DNA from 3 places in the Streptomyces sp. NPDC059142 genome. Region 1 is predicted to be linked to each of the others. Evidence: riboswitches for the same ligand, from Rfam matches in the RefSeq annotation. Region 1 holds a riboswitch; each other region holds the start of a gene.
What was found. Region 1 has a riboswitch for thiamine pyrophosphate ahead of ACFXPK_RS20230 (thiamine ABC transporter substrate binding subunit). Riboswitches for the same ligand answer to the same signal wherever they lie in the genome.

Region 1 (7,085 bases):
CCGAGAAGAGCGCCGACGGTGCGAAGCGACGCTTCATGCTGAAGCTGTCCGGTGAGGCGTTCGCCGGCGGAGGGGCGCTCGGAGTCGATCCCGACGTCGTCCACGCCATCGCCCGCGAGATCGCCGCCGTCGTCCGCGACGGCGCCCAGATCGCGGTCGTCCTCGGCGGCGGGAACTTCTTCCGCGGCGCCGAACTCCAGCAGCGCGGCATGGACCGGGCCCGCTCCGACTACATGGGCATGCTCGGTACGGTAATGAACTGCCTGGCCCTTCAGGACTTCCTGGAGAAGGAAGGCATCGACTCCCGCGTCCAGACGGCCATCACCATGGGCCAGGTCGCGGAGCCGTACATCCCGCTCCGCGCCGTACGCCACCTGGAGAAGGGCCGCGTCGTCATCTTCGGCGCCGGTATGGGCATGCCGTACTTCTCCACCGACACCACCGCCGCCCAGCGCGCCCTGGAGATCGACGCCCAGGCGCTGCTGATGGGGAAGAACGGCGTGGACGGGGTCTACGACTCCGACCCCAAGACCAACCCCGACGCGGTCAAGTTCGACGCGCTCGAATACAGCGAGGTCATCGCCGGTGATCTGCGCGTCGCCGACATGACCGCGATCACGCTGTGCCAGGACAACCGGCTGCCGATCCTCGTCTTCGAATTGCTGAAGGAAGGCAATATCGCGCGTGCGGTCAAGGGTGAGAAGATCGGCACACTCGTGAGCGACCAGGGCACCCGGAACTGATTCCGGGCTGCCCCGTACGGGGATGGACAAAGCCCTGCCGGTCGGACACCGTGCAGGACAAGACGCGACGCAGGTTCCGCCGGCCGGCAAGCATGCCGGGCCCACTCAAGACACGCAGGAGCAAGTGGTGATCGAAGAGACCCTCCTCGAGGCCGAGGAGAAGATGGAGAAGGCCGTCCTGGTCGCCAAAGACGACTTCGCCGCGATCCGCACCGGGCGTGCGCACCCGGCGATGTTCAACAAGATCGTGGCGGACTACTACGGTGCGCTCACCCCGATCAACCAGCTCGCCTCGTTCGCCGTACCCGAGGCACGGATGGCCGTGGTGACCCCGTTCGACAAGAGCGCGCTGCGCAACATCGAGCAGGCCATCCGCGACTCCGACCTCGGCGTCAACCCGAGCAACGACGGCAACATCATCCGGGTGGTGTTCCCGGAGCTGACCCAGGACCGCCGCAAGGAGTTCATCAAGGTCGCCAAGACCAAGGCCGAGGACTCGAAGATCTCGATCCGCGCCGTGCGCCGCAAGGCCAAGGAGACCATCGACAAGCTGGTCAAGGACGGCGAGGTCGGCGAGGACGAGGGACGCCGCGCCGAGAAGGAGCTCGACGACACCACCGCGAAGTACGTCGCGCAGGTGGACGAGCTGCTCAAGCACAAGGAAGCCGAGCTGCTCGAAGTCTGATGAACGACTCTTCCCGGGGGGCCTTGCCGACAGCCGGTTACTGGGGACCGACCGACCAGGGGGCTGCCCCGGCGGGTCCCGCATACGATGAGCATTCCGCACAGCAGACTCGGCCCATGCCCATCGTGCCCGACGAACCCGCGAACGGCGGGGCCCAGAACGACGACCGGGGGGCTGCTCGGCCGGGCGGCCCCCTGTTCCGCGACGAGACTTCGCAGGAGCCCATGGCCGAGCCCCCGCCGTCCCCGCCGAAGAAGCGGGCCGGTCGTGATCTTCGCGCGGCCATAGGAGTCGGTGTCGGGCTCGGTGCCGTGGTCGCGGCGTCGCTCTTCATCGTCAAGGCCGTTTTCATCGGTGTCATAGCGATCGCCGTGGTCGTGGGGTTGTGGGAGCTGACCTCGCGGCTCGACGAGAAGAAGGGCATCAAGGCACCGCTCGTACCGCTGGCCGTGGGCGGCGCCGCGATGGTCGTCGCGGGGTACGCGCGCGGTGCGGAGGGTGCCTGGGTCGCGATGGCCCTCACCGCGCTCGCCGTGCTGATCTGGCGGATGACGGAGCCACCCGAGGGCTACCTCAAGGACGTCACCGCGGGGGTCTTCGCCGCCTTCTACGTGCCGTTCCTGGCGACCTTCGTCGCGATGATGCTCACAGCGGGGGACGGCTCACAGCGTGTGCTGATGTTCCTCGTACTGACCGTCGTCAGCGACACCGGCGCGTACGCGGTCGGCTGGCGCTTCGGTACGCACAAGCTCGCGCCCCGTATCAGCCCCGGCAAGACCTGGGAGGGGCTCGGCGGCGCCGTGACCTTCGCGATGGTGGCCGGCGCGCTCCTGATGGAGTTCCTGATCGACGGCGGCGCCTGGTGGCAGGGGCTGCTGATCGGCTTGGCCGTCGCGGCCAGCGCCACGCTCGGCGACCTCGGTGAGTCCATGATCAAGCGTGATCTCGGGATCAAGGACATGGGCACGCTGCTGCCGGGGCACGGCGGGATCATGGACCGGCTCGACTCGCTGCTGCCCACGGCGCCGGTGGTCTGGCTGCTCCTGGTGCTCTTCGTGGGGTCCTGATCATGTGGTGAGGGGGTACGCCGCGCACGGCGTGGCGTACCCCCTCTTCTTCTTGTCTTCCTGGCGCGCTCGTCCCTCTTGTCTTCCCGTGCTGTGTCTTCCCGTGTCCTCCTGGGGCGGTCTCCCGGAGCGGGTCTCTCTGAGCGGCAGCCCTGGGCGGCGTACGGGGCGGCGGGCCACGCGGCGTCGTCTGCGACACTGGACGGACCATGCCTGTACCCGGAGAACTCACTTTCGTCGCGCCCCGCGGAGCCACGAAGCCCCCGCGGCACCTCGCCGACCTCACCCCCGCCGAGCGTCGCGAGGCCGTCGCCGCCATCGGGGAGAAGGCGTTCCGCGCCAAGCAACTGTCGCAGCACTACTTCGCGCGGTACGCGCACGACCCCGAGCAGTGGACGGACATCCCGGCCGCCGCGCGGCAGAAACTCGCGACGGAGCTGCTGCCCGAGCTGATGTCGGTGGTGCGGCACATCTCGTGCGACGACGACACGACGCGTAAGACGCTCTGGCGGCTGCACGACGGCACGCTCGTCGAGTCCGTGCTGATGCGCTACCCAGACCGGGTCACCATGTGTATCTCGTCGCAGGCGGGCTGCGGGATGAACTGCCCCTTCTGCGCGACCGGGCAGGCGGGACTGGACCGTAACCTGTCCACCGCGGAGATCGTCCACCAGATCGTCGACGGGATGCGCGCCCTGCGCGACGGCGAGGTCGCCGGTGGCCCCGCGCGGCTGTCCAACATCGTCTTCATGGGCATGGGCGAGCCTCTCGCCAACTACAAGCGTGTCGTCGGCGCGATCCGGCGGCTCACCGACCCCGAGCCGGACGGTCTGGGTATCTCGCAGCGCGGGATCACCGTCTCCACGGTCGGTCTGGTGCCCGCGATGCTGCGCTTCGCCGACGAGGGCTTCAAGTGCCGTCTCGCGGTCTCGCTGCACGCCCCCGACGACGAACTGCGCGACACCCTCGTTCCGGTCAACACGCGCTGGAAGGTCCGGGAGGTGCTGGACGCCGCGTGGGAGTACGCGGAGAAGTCCGGCCGGCGGATCTCCATCGAGTACGCCCTGATCCGCGACATCAACGACCAGGCGTGGCGGGGCGACCGGCTGGGCCGGCTCCTCAAGGGCAAGCGGGTCCACGTCAACCTGATCCCCCTCAACCCGACCCCGGGCTCGAAGTGGACCGCGTCGCGGCCGGAGGACGAGAAGAAGTTCGTCGAGGCGATCGCGGCGCACGGCGTGCCGGTGACCGTACGCGACACACGGGGCCAGGAGATCGACGGGGCGTGCGGACAGCTGGCCGCCACGGAGCGGTAGCGCGCCCTGGGGGTAACCTTGGGCCGAAACGCATTGCATATTTTCCGACAGGGGAGCGCCACAGCGCTGAGAGTGCGGCACATGTCCGTGAGAACGGGCAGCGGTCGCAGACCCTCTGAACCTTGCCCAGGTCATTCTGGGTAGGAAGTTCGGACATCACTCAAGCTGTTGCGCCCTGCCCCGGGTCCGGTCCGTGCCGACGACCGGTCCCTGGGCGGGGCCGCGTCTTCTCCTGGACATCCCAGGAGGAAAACCAGTGAGCACGATCCGTATCCGTACCGGCGCCAGGAGGGCGGCGTTCGCCGCGCTGGCCGCGGCGCTCGGCGCCGCGACTCTCGCGGCCTGCGGTGGTTCCGACGGCTCCGCGTCGTCCGGCGACGGGGGGAGTGGCGGCGCGCAGTCCAAGACCGTCACCCTCGTCAGCCATGACTCCTTCAACGCGTCCCCCGCGGTGCTGAAGGAGTTCACCAAGGAGACCGGCTACACCGTCAAGGTGCTGAAGAGCGGCGACGCCGGCGAAGCGCTCAACAAGGAGATCCTGACCAAGGGGTCGCCCCAGGGGGACGTCTTCTTCGGCGTCGACAACACCTTGCTCTCCCGGGCCCTGGACAACGGCCTCTTCGCGCCGTACGGGGCGAAGGGTCTGGACCGGGTCGACGCGAGCGCGCAGCTCGACAAGGAGAAGCACCGCGTCACGCCGATCGATACCGGCGACATATGCGTCAACTACGACAAGAAGTACTTCGCGGACAAGAAGCTGGCGCCGCCGCAGTCCTTCGACGACCTGATCAAGCCCCAGTACAAGGACCTCCTGGTCACCGAGAACGCCGCGACATCCTCGCCCGGCCTCGGCTTCCTCCTGGGCACCGTCGCGCACTACGGGGACGACGGCTGGCAGGACTACTGGAAGAAGCTCAAGGCCAACGGCGTCCAGGTCGTCGACGGCTGGGAGCAGGCGTACAACGAGAGCTTCTCCGGCTCCGCGGGTGGCAAGAAGGCCAAGGGCGACCGGCCGCTGGTGGTCTCGTACGCCTCCAGTCCGCCCGTGGAGGTGCTGTACGCGAAGCCGCAGCCCCAGGAGGCACCGACGGGGGTCTCCACCGGTACCTGCTTCCGGCAGACCGAGTTCGCGGGGCTGCTCGACGGCGCGAAGAACCCAGCCGGCGGCAAGGCGCTGCTGGACTTCCTGATCAGTGAGAAGTTCCAGGCGGACATGCCGCTGAACATGTTCGTGAACCCTGTGGTCAAGGGCGTCGCACTGCCCGAACTGTTCACGAAGTTCGGTGCGACCGTCGACCGGCCCGAGACCGTGGCGCCCGACCGTATCGCCGCCAACCGCGAGCAGTGGATCCAGTCGTGGTCCTCCCTCACAGTGAAGTAGCCGAGGGGGAGAAGGACCGGGCGGCGGAGAAGGACGGCCGCGCCGGGCGAGGCGCCGTGCCACGCGGTGGCGGCGTACGGGGCGGCGGGCTACGGCGCGTACTGCGGAGCACGGTGCGCGGCGCCGCGCGCGGGCGCGGTGTCACGCGGGCCCCGGAGCGACGGGGGAGCGGACGTGGACGCGGGCGTGGCAGCGCCGTACGCCTCGCGCTGATGGCCGGGCCGCTCGCCTTCTTCGCCGTCTTCTTCGCCTACCCCGTAGCCGCGATCGTCGGCCGCGGCCTCAGGACTGACGGTGCCTGGCAGTTCGGGCGCGTGGGCGACGTACTGGGCCGCCCCGACATCCTCGGCGTCCTGTGGTTCACCACCTGGCAGGCGCTCGCCTCCACCGCTCTCACGCTGCTGATCGCACTGCCCGGCGCCTATGTCTTCGCGCGCTTCGCCTTCCCGGGGAAGCAACTGCTGCGCGCCGTGGTCACCGTGCCCTTCGTGCTGCCCACTGTCGTCGTCGGCACCGCCTTCCTGGCGCTGCTCGGGCGCGGCGGACTCCTCGACGACCTGTGGGGCGTACGGCTCGACACCACCGTCTGGGCGATCCTTCTCGCCCATGTCTTCTTCAACTACGCGGTGGTCGTACGCACCGTGGGCGGCCTGTGGTCACAGCTCGACCCGCGCCAGGAGGAAGCGGCGCGCGTACTGGGCGCCGGACGCCTCGCGGCGTGGCGTCGCGTGACCCTGCCCGCGCTCGCTCCGGCCGTCGCCGCCGCCGCGCTCATGGTCTTCCTCTTCACGTTCACCTCCTTCGGCGTCGTGCAGATCCTCGGCGGCCCCGGCTTCTCCACCCTTGAGGTCGAGATCTACCGGCAGACCGCGCAGCTCCTCGACCTGCCCACCGCGGCCGTACTCACGCTCGTCCAGTTCGTGGCGGTCGGCGCGATTCTCGCCGTACACGCCGGGACCGTACGGCGGAGGGAGTCCGCGCTGAAGCTCGTCGACCCGGCGCAGACCGCGCGTCGGCCCGCCGGCGCCGGGCAGTGGGCGCTGCTCGGCGGCGTGCTCGCGACCGTCGCCCTGCTGATCCTGCTGCCCCTGGGGGTGCTCGTCGAGCGCTCCCTGGACGGTCCGAGCGGCTACGGGTTCGCCTACTACCGGGCGCTCGCCTCGGTCGACGCGAGCGGCGGCACCTTCCTCGTACCGCCGCTGGAGGCTGTCTGGAACTCGCTGCGGTACGCGCTGGTCGCCACGGTCGTCGCGGTGGTGATCGGCGGCCTCGCCGCCGCCGCGCTGACCCGCCGCGCGGGGCGCCTCGTACGGGGCTTCGACGCGCTGCTGATGCTGCCGCTCGGCGTCTCCGCCGTCACCGTCGGATTCGGCTTCCTGATCACCCTCGACGAGCCGCCGCTCGACCTGCGGGCTTCCTGGATCCTCGTGCCGCTCGCCCAGGCGCTGGTGGGCGTGCCCTTCGTCGTACGGATCATGCTGCCGGTGCTGCGCGCGGTGGACGGGCGGCTGCGCGAGGCGGCTGCCGTTCTCGGTGCGTCGCCGCTGCGCGCCTGGCGGGAGGTCGATCTGCCGTTGGTACGGCGGGCCACGCTCGTCGCGGCAGGGTTTGCCTTCGCCGTCTCGCTCGGTGAGTTCGGAGCGACGGTCTTCATCGCGCGTCCCGACCGGCCGACGCTGCCGGTGGCCGTGGCGCGGCTGCTGAGCCGGCCCGGGGAGCTCAACTACGGGCAGGCGATGGCGCTCTCCACGGTCCTGATGGTGGTGTGCGCGGTGTCGCTGCTGGTGCTCGAACGTATCCGTACCGACCGCTCGGGAGAGTTCTGATGGCCTTGCTGACCCTGTCGGACGTGACCGTACGGTTCGGCACCGGCACCGCGCCGCACGCCGCGCT
Region 2 (7,085 bases), on a different contig from region 1:
GCCCCCCCCCCCCCCCCCCCCGGGGACCGGTCCGTCAGACGGCGAGCGCCTGGGCGCGGCGCTTCACCTCCGTACCGCGGTTCTCACTGAGCGCCTGCGCGGGGGTGCCGGGCAGGCTCGGGTCGGGGGTGAAGAGCCACTCAAGCATCTCTTCGTCGGTGAAGTGGTCGTCCCTCAGGAGCGTCAGGGTCCCGGCGAGGCCCTTGACGACCTTGTTGCCGTCGATGAAGGCGGCGGGCACCTGGAGCGCCCTGTTCTCACCCCGGCGCACCGCGATGAGCTGCCCTTCCTTCACCAACTGCCGCACGCGCGTCACCTCGACATCGAACATTTCGGCGATATCGGGCAGGTGAAGCCAGGCGGGGACGAGAGCATCGATCTTTGCGTCAATCTCGGTCACAGGACAAGCGTGCCATCCCGGACTGACACTGGGCACCCCGAGCCACCCCGGACGGGGGCGAAAACCGGTCCGAAACGGTGCGCGGACCGGTCCCCGAGCCGGGAAAACCTCAGAGCGCCGCCTTGCGCAGCGGTACCGCCGGATCGGCCGACAGCACCGGATCGAGCCGGGTGCCCGTCTCGATCAGCTTGCGCCCCTGGGCCAGGTCGCGGGGTCTCCCGACGGCCAGCAGGGCCACCAGGACGCCGTCGCGCAGCCAGACCACCGACCAGGCCGCCCCCGCGGGGTCGCCGCGCCGTACCAGCGTGTCGGCCGTCCCGTGGTGGCCCGCGTACTGGACGAACCGGCCGAACTGCTCCGACCAGAAGTACGGCACGGGGTCGTAGACCCGCTCGGTCTCCCCGACGACCTGGGCGGCCACGGTCAGCGGACCCTGGAGCGCGTTGTCCCAGTGGTGGACGAGCAGCCGTTCGCCGTAGCGCGCCGACGGGAAGGAGGCGCAGTCACCGACCGCGTGGACGTCGGGCAGCGAAGTGCGCAGCCGCTCGTCCGCGGTGATCGAGCCGTCCGCGCCCAGCGCGATGCCCGAGCCGGTGAGCCAGGCCGTCGCGGGCCGTGCGCCGATGCCCACGACCACCGCGTCGGCGGGGAGGCGGCGGCCGTCGGCCAGGACGACGGTGCCCGGTTCGACGCCGGCCACCCGCGCGTCCGTCAGCAGCGTGGCGCCGCTCTCCGCGTACCAGCCGGTCATGGGGGCGGCCACCTCGGCCGGTAGAGCGCCCGCCAGCGGCCGGTCGGCCGCCTCCACGACCGTCACGGCGCAGCCGGCCTCCCGGGCGGCGGTGGTGAACTCCGCGCCGATCCACCCGGCGCCCACGACCACCACCCGCTGCCGCCGTTCCAGTACGGGCCGCAGCCGTACGGCGTCGTCGAGCGTACGCAGCGGATGGACGCCGGGCACGTCCCGCGTGCCGGGCAGGACGGTGGCCTCGGCGCCGGTGGCGACGACCAGCACGTCGTACGGGAGGGGACCGGCGGTGGTGTCGACCTCCCGGGCGGACGGGCGCAGCCCGGTGGCCTTCCGGCCCACCACGAGGTCGACGGAGAGGGCTTCGAAGTCGACGTCGAAGGCCGATCCCTCGGCCTGGCCGAGGAGTACGGCCTTGGAGAGCGGGGGCCGGTCGTAGGGCGGGTGCGGTTCCTCCCCGATCAGGGTGATCCCGCCCTCGTACCCCTGCTCGCGCAGGGCCACGGCGGTCCGTACACCCGCCATGCCCGCGCCGACCACGACCACCCCGGGCCCGCGCCGCCGTCCGTCCCGTGCGTGTTCCTGCCGCTGTTCGCTCACCCGGTCACCTTAGAGCGGCGCGGGGGCGCCGGCGGGAAGCTCCTCCACCACGCTCGTCCCGCTGCCCTCCTGGGACTCCCACCGCCAGCTCTCCTCCAGCCGGACCCGGCCGTCGGGGAGGTCGACGACGGTGGAGAGGCAGTGGCCCGACGCCGTGGTGCCGTCGCGCTTCACCTGCACGTAGCGGAAGTCCAGCCGGTCGCCGGCGCGCGTCCCCACGAGGTGGCCGCGAACCACGTCGCCGCCTTCATAGGCGGCCCAGACCAGACCGTCCTCCTCGTGGTAGACGAAGCGGGTACGGGTGCCCACCTGGCCGGGGGCCTGGTCGGCGACCGGCGCGAGGACGAGTCCGTCCAGTGAACGGGCCACGGGCGACGCTCCCTTACTGCGCGGCACACCGCGCGTTAGGCTGGCCGTCGACACTACCTCGCGGGAGTCCGGACGCACCGGGCTGAGAGGGAGGCTGGAGCGGCCTCCGACCGTACGAACCTGATCCGGGTCATGCCGGCGAAGGGAGGGGCTGGACGCCCATGCACTCATCCCAGCAGTCGTCCCCACCATCACCCCGGGAAGAGCCGTCCCCCGCAGCGCCCGGGGGGTCCGCCTCCCAGGGGTACGACGTCCTCGTCGTCGGGGGCGGGATCATCGGTCTGGTCACGGCCTGGCGGGCGGCGCAGCGCGGGCTGCGCACCGCTCTCGCGGACCCCGAACCCGGCGGCGGCGCGGCGCGCGTCGCGGCGGGCATGCTGGCCGCCGTCACCGAACTCCACCACGGCGAGCAGACCCTGCTCGGCCTCAACCTCGCCTCCGCCGCGCGCTATCCCGCGTTCGTCGAGGAGCTGGAGGAGGCGAGCGGCCGGGACACCGGCTACCGCGCGTGCGGCACCCTCGCCGTGGCGCTGGACGCCGACGACCGGGCCCAGCTCCGGGAGCTGCACGCCCTCCAGACGCGCTCGGGGCTGACGTCCCAGTGGCTCACGGGGCGTGAGTGCCGGCGCCTGGAGCCGATGCTGGCGCCGGGCGTACGCGGCGGGCTGCGGGTCGACGGCGACCACCAGATCGATCCCCGCCGGCTCGCCGCCGCGCTCCTCACGGCCTGCGAACGGGCCGGGGTGGTCTTCCACCGCGCGTGGGTGCGGCGGCTCTCCGTCGTACGGGACCGGGCCGCCGGCGCGGTGCTGGCCGACGGCGCCTCGCTCGGCGCGGACCGGGTGGTACTGGCGGGCGGCAGCCTCAGCGGCGGGCTCGCGGGGGTCCCCCCGGAGGCCGTGCCGCCGGTACGGCCCGTCAAGGGGCAGGTGCTGCGCCTGGCGGTGCCCGGCCCGTACGCGCCCTTCCTGTCCCGGACGGTACGGGCCGTGGTGCGCGGCTCCCAGGTCTATCTCGTGCCGCGCGAGAACGGCGAGCTGGTCGTCGGCGCGACCAGCGAGGAGCTGGGCTGGGACACCACCGTCACGGCGGGCGGGGTGTACGAGCTGCTGCGCGACGCGCACGCGCTGGTGCCCGGCATCACCGAACTGCCGCTCACCGAGACCCGCGCGGGTCTGCGCCCGTGCTCACCGGACAACGCGCCGCTGCTCGGGCCGACCGTGCTGCCGGGCCTGTCGCTGGCCACCGGCCACCACCGCAACGGGGTGCTGCTGACGCCGGTCACCGGGGACGTGCTGGCGGCGGTCCTGACCGGCGGTGATCTGCCGCCCGAGGCGGCGCCGTTCACCCCGCTGCGCTTCTCCGGCGCCGCGTCCCGCCCCCCGCGCCCGTCCGCCTCCCTGGAGCAGCCCGTATGAACACCGCCGTGATGTACGTGTCCGTCAACGGCGAGCCACGTGAGTTCGCCGCCGGGATCACCCTCGACACCGTCGTCGCGACGCTCACCGCGGCGCGCTCCGGGGTGGCCGCCGCCGTCAACGAGACGGTGGTCCCCCGTACCCGCTGGTCCGGCACCGCGCTCAGCGACGGCGACCGGGTCGAGGTCCTCACCGCGGTCCAGGGAGGCTGACGGACATGGCGGACGACCTTCTCACCATCGGCTCCACCACCTTCGCCTCCCGGCTGATCATGGGGACGGGCGGTGCGCCCAGCCTCGATGTCCTGGAACGCTCGCTGATCGCCTCGGGGACGGAACTGACCACGGTCGCGATGCGGCGCCTCGACCCCACCGTGCAGGGCTCCGTGCTCTCGGTGCTCCAGAGGCTGGGCATCCGCGCGCTGCCGAACACGGCGGGCTGTTTCACCGCGGGCGAGGCCGTCCTCACGGCCAGGCTCGCCCGTGAGGCGCTCGGCACGGAGTGGGTCAAGCTGGAGGTGGTCGCGGACGAGCGCACCCTGCTGCCCGACCCGGTCGAGCTGCTGGACGCCGCCGAGACCCTGGTGGACGACGGTTTCACGGTGCTGCCGTACACCAACGACGACCCGGTCCTCGCCGCGAAGCTGGAGGACGTGGGGTGCGCCGCGATCATGCCGCTGGGTTCGCCCATCGGCTCCGGTCTCGGCATCCGCAATCCGCACAACTTCCAGCTCATCGTGGAGCGCGCCCGGGTCCCGGTGATCCTGGACGCGGGCGCGGGCACCGCGTCGGACGCGGCGCTCGCGATGGAGCTGGGGTGCGCGGCGGTGATGCTGGCGTCGGCGGTCACCCGGGCCCAGGAGCCGGTGCTGATGGCCGAGGCGATGCGGCACGCGGTGGTGGCGGGGCGGCTGGCGCGGCGTGCGGGGCGGATCCCTCGGCGCCACTTCGCCGAGGCGTCCTCGCCGCTGGACGGGGTGGCGGCGCTCGATCCGGAACGGCCCGCCTTCTGACCGGGCCGGGCCGCCGCCGCCGCGCCGCAACGTCGCCGCCGACCGGCGGTCACGGGCGTCCCGGGGGCCTGTCACAGCTCGGCTTCAGTCCTGTGCGCGGTCCGACCCGGGGCTACGGGGGTGTCAGCGGTGACTCGTAGACTCACCTGCGTGGATACCACCCTTCAGGACCCCATCGTCGGGCAGGTGCTCGACGGCCGTTACCGCGTCGACGCACGGATCGCGGTCGGCGGCATGGCCACGGTCTACCGGGCCGTGGACACCCGGCTCGACCGGGTCCTGGCGCTCAAGGTGATGCACCCGGCGCTCGCCGCGGACGTCTCCTTCGTGGAGCGTTTCATCCGCGAGGCCAAATCGGTGGCCCGGCTGGCGCACCCCAACGTGGTCGCGGTCTTCGACCAGGGCGCGGAGGGCGCGTACGTCTACCTGGCGATGGAGTACGTCGCGGGGTGCACCCTGCGCGATGTCGTACGGCAGCGCGGGGCGCTGCGCCCGCGGGCCGCGCTGGACATCCTGGAGCCGGTGCTCGCCGCGCTCGGCGCGGCGCACCGGGCCGGGTTCGTCCACCGGGACATGAAGCCGGAGAACGTGCTGATAGGGGACGACGGCCGGGTCAAGGTCGCCGACTTCGGGCTCGTCCGGGGCATAGGCGATGTGACCAACACCACCGGCACCGTCCTGGGCACGGTCTCGTACCTGGCGCCGGAGCAGATCGAGGACGGCACGTCCGACACCCGGGTCGACGTGTACGCGTGCGGGGTCGTCCTGCACGAGATGCTGACCGGCGCCAAGCCGCACTCCGGGGACACCCCGGCGCAGGTCCTCTACCGCCATCTGAACGAGGACGTCCCGGCCCCGTCCGCCGCCGTCCCCGGGCTCGCCCCGGAGCTGGACCGGCTGGTCGCCGCGGCCACCGCGCGCGACCCCGAGGAGCGGCCGCTCGACGCGGTCGCGCTGCTGGCGCTGGTGCGGGCGGCCCGCGCCGCGCTCACCGACGCGCAGCTCGACGCCGTACCGCCGCAGGCGAGGCCCGAGGCGGAGGACGGCACGGACGCGGACGGACGGACCGCGGTGATCCCCCGGATCCGGCCGGTCGAGGAGCCGGACGACGAGCCCGTGCGCCACACGAGCAGGCTGGAGATGTCGCCCGCGGACGCGCTCCCGCCGCCCGGCCGGCCACGTGGCGGCGCGGGCCGGGGGCGCGGGCTGCCGTCGCGGGGCGTGCTCGCGGCGATCGTCGCCGTGCTGCTGGTGTTCGGCGTGGGGACGGGCGTCTGGTACATCAACTCCGGCCAGTTCACCCGGGTGCCCTCGCTGCTCGGCCAGCCGGAGAAGGAGGCGCGCGAGCGGCTCGGCGCCGAAGGGCTCGACGCCAAGGTCACCCGCGACTTCAGCGACAGCTTCGACCGGGGCACGGTCATGGGGACGGATCCGGAGCCCCGCTCGCGGGTCCGGGGCAGCGGCCCCGTCACACTGGTCATCTCCCGGGGCCCGAAGATCGTCCAGGTCCCCGATCTGGCCGGCAAGTCGCTGGCCGAGGCCCGGTCCGCGCTGAAGAAGGCCGGACTGGCCTCCGGGCTCGTCACGCGGAAGTTCGACGAGGACGTCGCGCGGGGCGCGGTCGTCAGCTCCACGCCCGACGCGGGCGCGGACGTACGGCCCGACTCGGGGGTCGCGCTGGTGGTCAGCAAGGGCGCCCCGATCGACATGCCCGATGTGACCGGCGAGTCCGTGGACGACGCCACCTCCGAGCTGGAGGACGCGGGGCTCACGGTGAAGATCGCCCCCGAGCGGGTGAACGCCCCGCAGGACGAGGGCACGGTCGCCCGGCAGTCCGCCCGGGAGGGGACCCGTCTCGCCGAGGGCGACACGGTCACGCTGACGGTCTCCAAGGGCCCGCGGATGGTCTCCGTACCGGATGTGACCGGGCAGAAGACCGAGGACGCGAAGCGGGCGCTGGAGGGCGCGGGCTTCGAGGTCGAGGTCGAGCGGAGCTTCCCGTTCCTGGGGGACACCGTGGGCGAGCAGTCCGTCGCCGGCGGCGAGCAGGCGCCCGAGGGCTCCCTCATCACCATCAAGACCAAGGGACTCTAGAGCGGATGCGCAACCCTGTGGGCGGCCATGTCCCCGTGGCCGGCGGGCTCGCCACGACCGGTCTGGCGTACGCGCGCGAGCTGGGCGCGGAGACCGTCCAGGTCTTCGTGGCCAATCCGCGCGGCTGGGCGACTCCCGCCGGGAATCCGGCGCAGGACGAGCAGTTCCGTGCCGCGTGCGAGGCGGCGGAGATGCCCGTGTACGTACACGCTCCGTATCTGATCAACTTCGGCTCGCACACGGAGGCCACCGCCGAGAAGTCGGTGGAGTCGCTGCGCCACAGTCTGCGGCGCGGGCGGGAGATCGGCGCGCGGGGCGTGGTCGTGCACACCGGGTCGGCGACGGGCGGCCGGCCGCGCGAGGTGGCGCTCGCGCAGGTACGGGAGCGGATGCTGCCGCTCCTGGACGAGCTGACCCATGACGACGACCCGTTCCTGCTGCTGG
Region 3 (7,085 bases), on a different contig from region 1:
ACGCGCAATGACGCCGACGAATGCTGGGACCTCTTCCGCAAACTCACCAAACGCTTCGCGTTCCGTGACGAGGGCGGCCCGCAGGCGGTCCAGGAACTCCTCTCCCAGTACGGCGGAGGACGGGTCGTCCACGGCCACAGCCCCATTCCCTATCTGCTCGGCGAAGTCGGTACAGAAGACGCGTCGGACGACGAAGACGACACCGGACCGGTGGTGGAAGGGCCACACGTATATGCCGACGGACTTGCCATCGCCATGGACGGCGGAGTGACGATGGCAGGAAAACTGCTGGTCGTACAGCTTCCGTTGGCCACATCGTCAATGTAGGACAGGTGTTTTCCGGAAACCCCCTGTCACGCCACGCCAAAATCGCTCTACCATCGGCTTATCCGTAGCAGGCTCTCCTCCGTTTCCGCCGACTGCGGCTCGTACCACACGGGCGCTACGGCCCCACGGAGTATCGGGGGATGCACATGAAAAGCGCTCCGCACCTGCTGAGCGAGGATCGCGCGGATTTCGAGCGGATCCTTGGCGATGTGCTGCGCAATGCGCACGAACGTCCGGACCTCGCCACGGTCGGGCAGCGGCTCAACGCGGAGCAGTTGCGCACCCTGGCGCTGAACGCGACGGACCGGATCACCGCACCGGCGGCGGCCGAGTACGAGCACTACACCAAGATCCGCGGGGAGTTCCGCTCTCCGGGCACCGCCACGTCGGTACACGACTCCGTGCTGGACCCGGCGGAGGACGACACGACGGACTCCGGCGCCGGGCTCACCGCCGTCATCACGGTCCTGGTACCGGTCCTCGGCGGCACCGCGGCGGCGATCTTCCTGCTGGTGGGCTTTCTGCTGAAGGCGCTCGACCCGGCACCCGCCTTCGCGGACAGCATGCTCGCCGTGGGCTGGTTCTTCGCGGCCGTCACCGCGCTCGGCATCCTGGCCGCCGCGGTGGGGCTGCTGGTCACCGCGCTGCGCAACAGCTCGACGCAGCTCCCCGCCGACGAGACGGCCGGCGGAGAGCTGCCCGACGAGGTCGCCCGGGCGCGCGAGGCATGGCGCCACGCCCTGCTGGAGCGCGGCATCCTGCCCTTCCTGCGGGCGGCGCTCGCCGACCCGAGCGTGGACCCGGCGACGCCGAACCCGCCCCGGTCGGCCAAGCAGCTTCCCAAGATCGGCTACAGCAGGCCGGACTTCAGCAGCCCCCACGAGGGCTCCACCGCCGGTCAGCGGCCGAACTTCAGCAGCCCGGACTTCAGCGGCCCGGACTTCACCAGCCCCGACTTCGGCGGCCCGGAGCACCGGCCGGAGTGACCCGGCCGGCCACCCGGCCCGGCGCCGGTGGGGGACTGCCGATGCCCCGGAGCGATACGGGGATACGGGCCCGCGCGAGTCCGTGAACAGGCGTCCCGCCCGGCGCCGTGACGGTCAGTCGGCCAGCGGCAGATAGACCCGGTTGCCGGCCGCGGCGAACTCCTTGGACTTCTCCGCCATGCCCGCCTCGATCTCCTCCGCCGGTGTTCCGGTCCCGTCCGCGCCGCCCGCCATCTCCCCACCGTGCTTGCGCCGGATGTCCTGGGAGATCTTCATCGAGCAGAACTTGGGGCCGCACATCGAGCAGAAGTGCGCGGTCTTCGCGGGCTCCGCCGGCAGCGTCTCGTCGTGGTACTCCCGTGCCGTGTCCGGATCGAGCGCCAGATTGAACTGGTCCTCCCAGCGGAACTCGAACCGGGCGTCCGACAGCGCGTCGTCCCACTGCTGCGCCCCCGGATGCCCCTTGGCCAGATCCGCCGCATGAGCCGCGATCTTGTAGGTGATGACGCCCGTCTTCACGTCGTCGCGGTCCGGCAGGCCGAGGTGTTCCTTGGGGGTGACGTAGCAGAGCATCGCCGTACCCCACCACGCGATCATCGCCGCACCGATCCCGGAGGTGATGTGGTCGTACGCCGGGGCGACATCGGTGGTCAGCGGGCCGAGCGTGTAGAACGGCGCCTCCTCGCAGATCTCCTGCTGGAGGTCGATGTTCTCCTTGATCTTGTGCATCGGGACATGTCCCGGGCCCTCGATCATGGTCTGTACGTGGTGGCTCTTGGCGATCGAGTTCAGCTCGCCCAGCGTGCGCAACTCGGCGAACTGCGCCTCGTCGTTCGCGTCCGCGATGGAGCCCGGCCGCAGCCCGTCGCCGAGGGAGTACGTCACGTCGTACGCCGCGAGGATCTCGCACAGCTCGTCGAAGTTCTCGTACAGGAACGACTCCTTGTGGTGCGCCAGGCACCAGGCGGCCATGATCGAACCGCCACGCGAGACGATCCCGGTCTTCCGGCGGGCCGTGAGCGGTACGTAGCGCAGCAGTACACCGGCGTGGACCGTCATGTAGTCGACGCCCTGCTCGGCCTGTTCGATCACGGTGTCCTTGTAGATCTCCCAGGTCAGTTCCTCGGCCTTGCCATCGACCTTTTCGAGCGCCTGGTAGAGCGGCACGGTACCGATGGGCACGGGGGAGTTGCGCAGCACCCACTCACGGGTGGTGTGGATGTTGCGGCCGGTGGAGAGGTCCATGACCGTGTCCGCGCCCCAGCGGGTCGCCCAGGTCATCTTCTCCACCTCCTCCTCGATGGAGGAGGTGACCGCGGAGTTGCCGATGTTGGCGTTGACCTTCACCAGGAACCGCTTGCCGATGATCATCGGCTCGGTCTCCGGGTGGTTGATGTTGGCCGGCAGCACGGCGCGACCCGCGGCGATCTCCTCGCGGACCACCTCCGGGGCGACGCTCTCGCGGATCGCGACGTACTCCATCTCCGGGGTGATCTCGCCCCGGCGGGCGTACGCGAGCTGGGTGACCGCCCGGTCCGTGCGGCCCCGGCGCGGCTGGCGTGGCCGTCCGGGGAAGACCGCGTCGAGGCCCCGCAGGTCCGTCGCCCCGCCCCCGAGCAGCCCGCCGCGCGGGGAGGTGTGCTTGAGCCCGTCGTCCTCGGGGCGCGGCGGCCGGCCCGCGTACTCCTCGGTGTCGCCTCGGCCGATGATCCAGTTCTCCCGCAGCGGCACGAGACCGCGCCGTACGTCGGTGTCGACAGTGGGGTCGGTGTACGGCCCCGAGGTGTCGTACAGCGTGACGTCCTCACCGTTGGTGAGGTGGACCTGGCGGACCGGCACGCGGAGATCGGGGCGGGAGCCCTCGATGTATCCCTTGTGCCAGCCGATGGCGCGCCCGCCCGTTGCCCCGCCGGAGAGGGCGGTGTCCTCGGAGGCCGGGCCCGAGGGGGCCTGGTCGACGCCGGTCTCCTCCGAGCCGGAGGCAGGCGTGTGTGCGTCCTGATGGGTCATGAGACCTACTCCCTACGCCGGCATTACCCGGTAACAGGTTCAGCGGTCGGCGCAGCGCAGGTGTCCGGGGTTCCGTTCCCGGGACTACACGTCAGCGCCCTCTCAGCCCGGTGCTCCGAGCTCCCGCGTGTGCAAAGGTGACTCCACGCTAGCGTCATATCGGGCGCGCTGAACAGAGGGCCCCCGCATCCTCCGGCTTCTTGCGATGATCGGTCGGTGACCCCACCCACGCAGACTCACGAACCGCACGGCCACTCGCACAGCCACGGCCCCGCCATGCCGGTCTCCCGGCACCTCCGCAAGGTGATCGCGGCGGTGCTGATTCCGTTCGCGGCCGCCGTGGTGGTCGGGCTCGCCGTGCTCTGGCCGGGTGGTGCACCCGCGCACGAGCGCACCGGTGTGGGCTTCGACCGGCAGACCTTCGCGGGCCAGGTGGTCCAGATCGAGCGGGTCGCCTGCAAGGACGTGAACGCCTCCCAGGTCCCGTCGACCGGTGACACCTCGACTCCGCAGGGGCGCGAGGCGGTCCAGGAGGAGACCGGGGAGTGCAAGAAGGCGACGGTCGAGCTGAAGGAGGGCAAGGAGAAAGGTCACACGTTCGTCGAGATCGTCCAGCCGGACGCACCGCGGCAGTTTCACGTGAAACAGGGCGTTGTGGTCGCCTATGCGCCGGACGCTCCCCGGGATCTGCAGTACTCGGTTTCCGATGTGGACCGGCAGTTCCCGCTGACGCTGCTGGCGGGGATCTTCGCGCTCGCGGTGATCGTGGTGGGGCGGATGCGAGGGGTCATGGCGCTGGTGGCGCTCGTGGTCTCGTTCGCGGTCCTGACGCTGTTCATCCTGCCGGCGATCCTCCAGGGCTCGAATCCGCTGGTGGTGGCGGTGGTGGGGGCGAGCGCGATCATGCTGGTCGCCCTGTATCTGTGCCACGGTCTGACGGCCCGTACCTCGGTGGCGGTGCTGGGCACCCTGATCTCGCTGCTGCTGATCGGGCTGCTGGGGTCGCTCTTCATCGGCTGGGCGAGCCTGACCGGCAACACCGATGACAACACGGGGCTGATCCATGGCCTCTACCCGGAGATCGACATGAGCGGTCTGCTCCTGGCCGGGGTGATCATCGGTTCGCTCGGTGTGCTGGACGATGTGACGGTGACGCAGACCTCGGCGGTGTGGGAGCTGCGCCAGGCCGATCCGACGATGGGGCCGCGCGCGCTGTACCGGGCGGGCATCCGGATCGGCCGCGACCACATCGCGTCCGTGGTCAATACGCTCGTGCTGGCCTACGCGGGTGCCGCGCTGCCGCTGCTGCTGCTCTTCTCGATCGCGCAGTCGAGTGTGGGGACGGTCGCCAACAGTGAGCTGGTGGCGGAGGAGATCGTACGGACGCTGGTGGGGTCGATCGGTCTGGTCGCTTCGGTGCCGGTGACGACGGCGCTGGCGGCGCTGGTGGTCTCCGCGGACCGGTCCGCCCCGGAGAACCCCGCGGCCCCGTCCTCGCCGCCCCTCCCGGACGGACCGGGGGCGGGCCCGGGAGCCGGGCCCGGCTGGGAGGCTCAGGAGTCCCCGGGGCTGCTGGTGCCGACCCCGCCGGCGCGCGGTCCGGGCGGCCGGGGACGCCGCCGCAAGAAGTAGCCCGAGCGGGGCGGAAGGGATCCGGGCCACCCGGGCCGGCAGAATCACCCGGACGGCCCCCTCGACGGGCCGTCAGCCCGCGTTCTCCTCGGCGAGGATGCGGCCCAGCTCTTCCTCAAGGCTGCCTTCGAAGTCACTGAGCGTGCACTCCTGGCCGAGCGGGACCAGCCGGTCCGTACGGTCCAGGAAGGCCACCAGCGGCGCGGCGCTCACACGGAAGAGCGCGTGGTCGTCGCCGACCTGGAGCCGCATATGGACGTCCGAGAGGTCCTCGGGCGTCGTCGGGGAGATGTGCACATCGCCGTCCCCGCTGGGTGTGTTGATGCCGTCGAGCAGCAATTCGCGACCGAAAGTCCAGGTCACAGGCGCATCGCCGGGCAGATGGAATGTCATCCGTACCGCGTAGGGATCAGCCACCTTGTAGTGGAGTTCCACCGGGATACGGAACGACAGCTCCTCGGAGACGAGGAAGCTCATCAGGACCTCGGCCTGGACCGACTCGCGCATCGTTGTACTCCGGAGTAGATGGAACAGTGGCTGGGAATGATCCCCGTTGACCCTCTTGACGCAATCGTCCTGTAAGCGCTAGCAGATCACAAGGAGTAATTTTTCAGATACTGATAGAGAGGATTTGCGAGGTCAGCAGGGATCCGATCTCTCTGCGTAACCGTTCGGCCGTCGGAAGCAGCCGCTTCTGTTGACAGAGCGGTATAGAAATGGCCACGGCGGCCGCTGTGGCTCCGACCGTGACGGGTACGGCCGCGCAGACCGTGCCGAGCCGGTACTCCTGGCGGGAGACGACCGGTTCCATGCGTCCCAGCGCGTCGAGGCGCTCCAGCAGGGTGCTCCGGTCGGGCACGGAGTACGGGGTGAGCGGACGGACGGGATACCGGTCCAGATGGTCGCGGCGGGACGCCTCGTCGAGCTGACTCAGCAGGCACTGGCCGATCGCGTGCGCGTGGGCCGTCGCGCGGAAGTCGGCCCGGGCGTCGACCGCGGGGTACGCGGGGCTGTCCGCCACGGAGACCAGGTCCAGCTCGCCCTCGTGGTAGACCGCGAAGTACACGGGGACGCCCAGCGCGTCGCGCAGCCGGGCGAGGATCTCGGTGAGGGTGGCACGGCGGCCGCGGACGGCTCCGGCGTGCACCAGCCGCTGGGCGGCGTCCCCGAGGACGAAGACGCCCCTCTCGCGGCGGAGATAGCCCTCGTAGGTGAGGGTGCGCAGCAGGTGGTAGGCGGTGGGGAGAGGGAGCCCCGTCTCGCGCGCGAGCTGCTTGGCGGTGGCTCCGTCAGGGTGGGAGCCCACCGACTCCAGCAGCCGCAGAGCCCGCCGCACCGATCCGATCAGCGTGGGAACCGCGGCGGATGTAGCTGTGACCAAAGATCACCCCCAGGCGTGCGGACGGGCCGGAAGCCCGCCGGGTGCGGCAGAGGTGAGCCACTCTAGGGGCAGGTCACAGCCGGGGTTGGTTTCCTCTTCACCTTTCCCTCTGGCGGGCTAACAGCCCTATGGACTGACAGCCCTACCAGTCGCCGCGCGAGGACGAGGAGGACGCCGTGAACTTCCGCACGACGTAGATCAGACCGCCGACCAGGGCGACGAATATCAGCACCTTGAACAGCACACCGATCACGAAGGCGAGCACGCTCATGATCAGTCCGCCGAAGACCACGACGGCGATCACGGGCACCGCGATCCACTTCACCCACCACGGCATCCCCGTGAAAATCTCCCGAACCGCCATCGTCTTTACCTCGCTTCACCGAGTTCCTGATGTGACCGCTGTACGCCTTCGATGCTAGAGCCGCACCGGACCCCGCGGGGGCTCCGCAGCCCCCGCTCTCCCCTGATCCGACCCTGAGACCCGCCTGAGGGTCAGCCCTCAGGCGGCGAGAACACGACCATCACCCGCAGATCCTCCGTGATGTGGTGGAACTTGTGCGCGGCCCCGGCCGGCACGTAGACCACGCTGCCCCGGCTCACCTGGGTCGTCTCCGTCCCGACGGTGATCGACGCCCGGCCGCTCACGACGAAGTACACCTCGTCCTGCCGGTGCGGCTGCTGCGGGTCGCTCGCCCCCGCGTCCAGCGCGTACAGCCCCACGGACATGTTGCGTTCCCGTACAAACT

Region 2: another riboswitch for thiamine pyrophosphate. It lies ahead of thiO (glycine oxidase ThiO); the one in region 1 lies ahead of ACFXPK_RS20230 (thiamine ABC transporter substrate binding subunit).
Region 3: another riboswitch for thiamine pyrophosphate. It lies ahead of thiC (phosphomethylpyrimidine synthase ThiC); the one in region 1 lies ahead of ACFXPK_RS20230 (thiamine ABC transporter substrate binding subunit).

Annotation. Positions count from the first base shown of each region.
Region 1 covers NZ_JBHZDA010000054.1:39,607-46,691, forward strand. Annotated here, with positions in the region: gene pyrH (UMP kinase) at 1-743, shown strand, start outside; gene frr (ribosome recycling factor) at 871-1,428, shown strand; gene ACFXPK_RS20220 (phosphatidate cytidylyltransferase) at 1,428-2,495, shown strand; gene rlmN (23S rRNA (adenine(2503)-C(2))-methyltransferase RlmN) at 2,705-3,811, shown strand; TPP riboswitch at 3,851-3,976, shown strand; gene ACFXPK_RS20230 (thiamine ABC transporter substrate binding subunit) at 4,068-5,192, shown strand; gene ACFXPK_RS20235 (ABC transporter permease) at 5,405-7,018, shown strand; gene ACFXPK_RS20240 (ABC transporter ATP-binding protein) at 7,018-7,085, shown strand, end outside.
Region 2 covers NZ_JBHZDA010000111.1:7,877-14,961, forward strand. Annotated here, with positions in the region: gene ACFXPK_RS28585 (Rv2175c family DNA-binding protein) at 35-400, opposite strand; gene ACFXPK_RS28590 (NAD(P)/FAD-dependent oxidoreductase) at 510-1,748, opposite strand; gene ACFXPK_RS28595 (hypothetical protein) at 1,758-2,117, opposite strand; TPP riboswitch at 2,168-2,281, shown strand; gene thiO (glycine oxidase ThiO) at 2,279-3,535, shown strand; gene thiS (sulfur carrier protein ThiS) at 3,547-3,747, shown strand; gene ACFXPK_RS28610 (thiazole synthase) at 3,753-4,547, shown strand; gene pknB (Stk1 family PASTA domain-containing Ser/Thr kinase) at 4,698-6,641, shown strand; gene ACFXPK_RS28620 (deoxyribonuclease IV) at 6,647-7,085, shown strand, end outside.
Region 3 covers NZ_JBHZDA010000050.1:43,983-51,067, reverse strand. Annotated here, with positions in the region: gene ACFXPK_RS19415 (metallophosphoesterase) at 1-327, shown strand, start outside; gene ACFXPK_RS19410 (hypothetical protein) at 468-1,313, shown strand; gene thiC (phosphomethylpyrimidine synthase ThiC) at 1,428-3,323, opposite strand; TPP riboswitch at 3,316-3,460, opposite strand; gene ACFXPK_RS19400 (YibE/F family protein) at 3,600-4,955, shown strand; gene ACFXPK_RS19395 (SsgA family sporulation/cell division regulator) at 5,028-5,462, opposite strand; gene ACFXPK_RS19390 (IclR family transcriptional regulator) at 5,566-6,336, opposite strand; gene ACFXPK_RS19385 (DUF5326 family protein) at 6,479-6,700, opposite strand; gene ACFXPK_RS19380 (cupin domain-containing protein) at 6,832-7,085, opposite strand, start outside.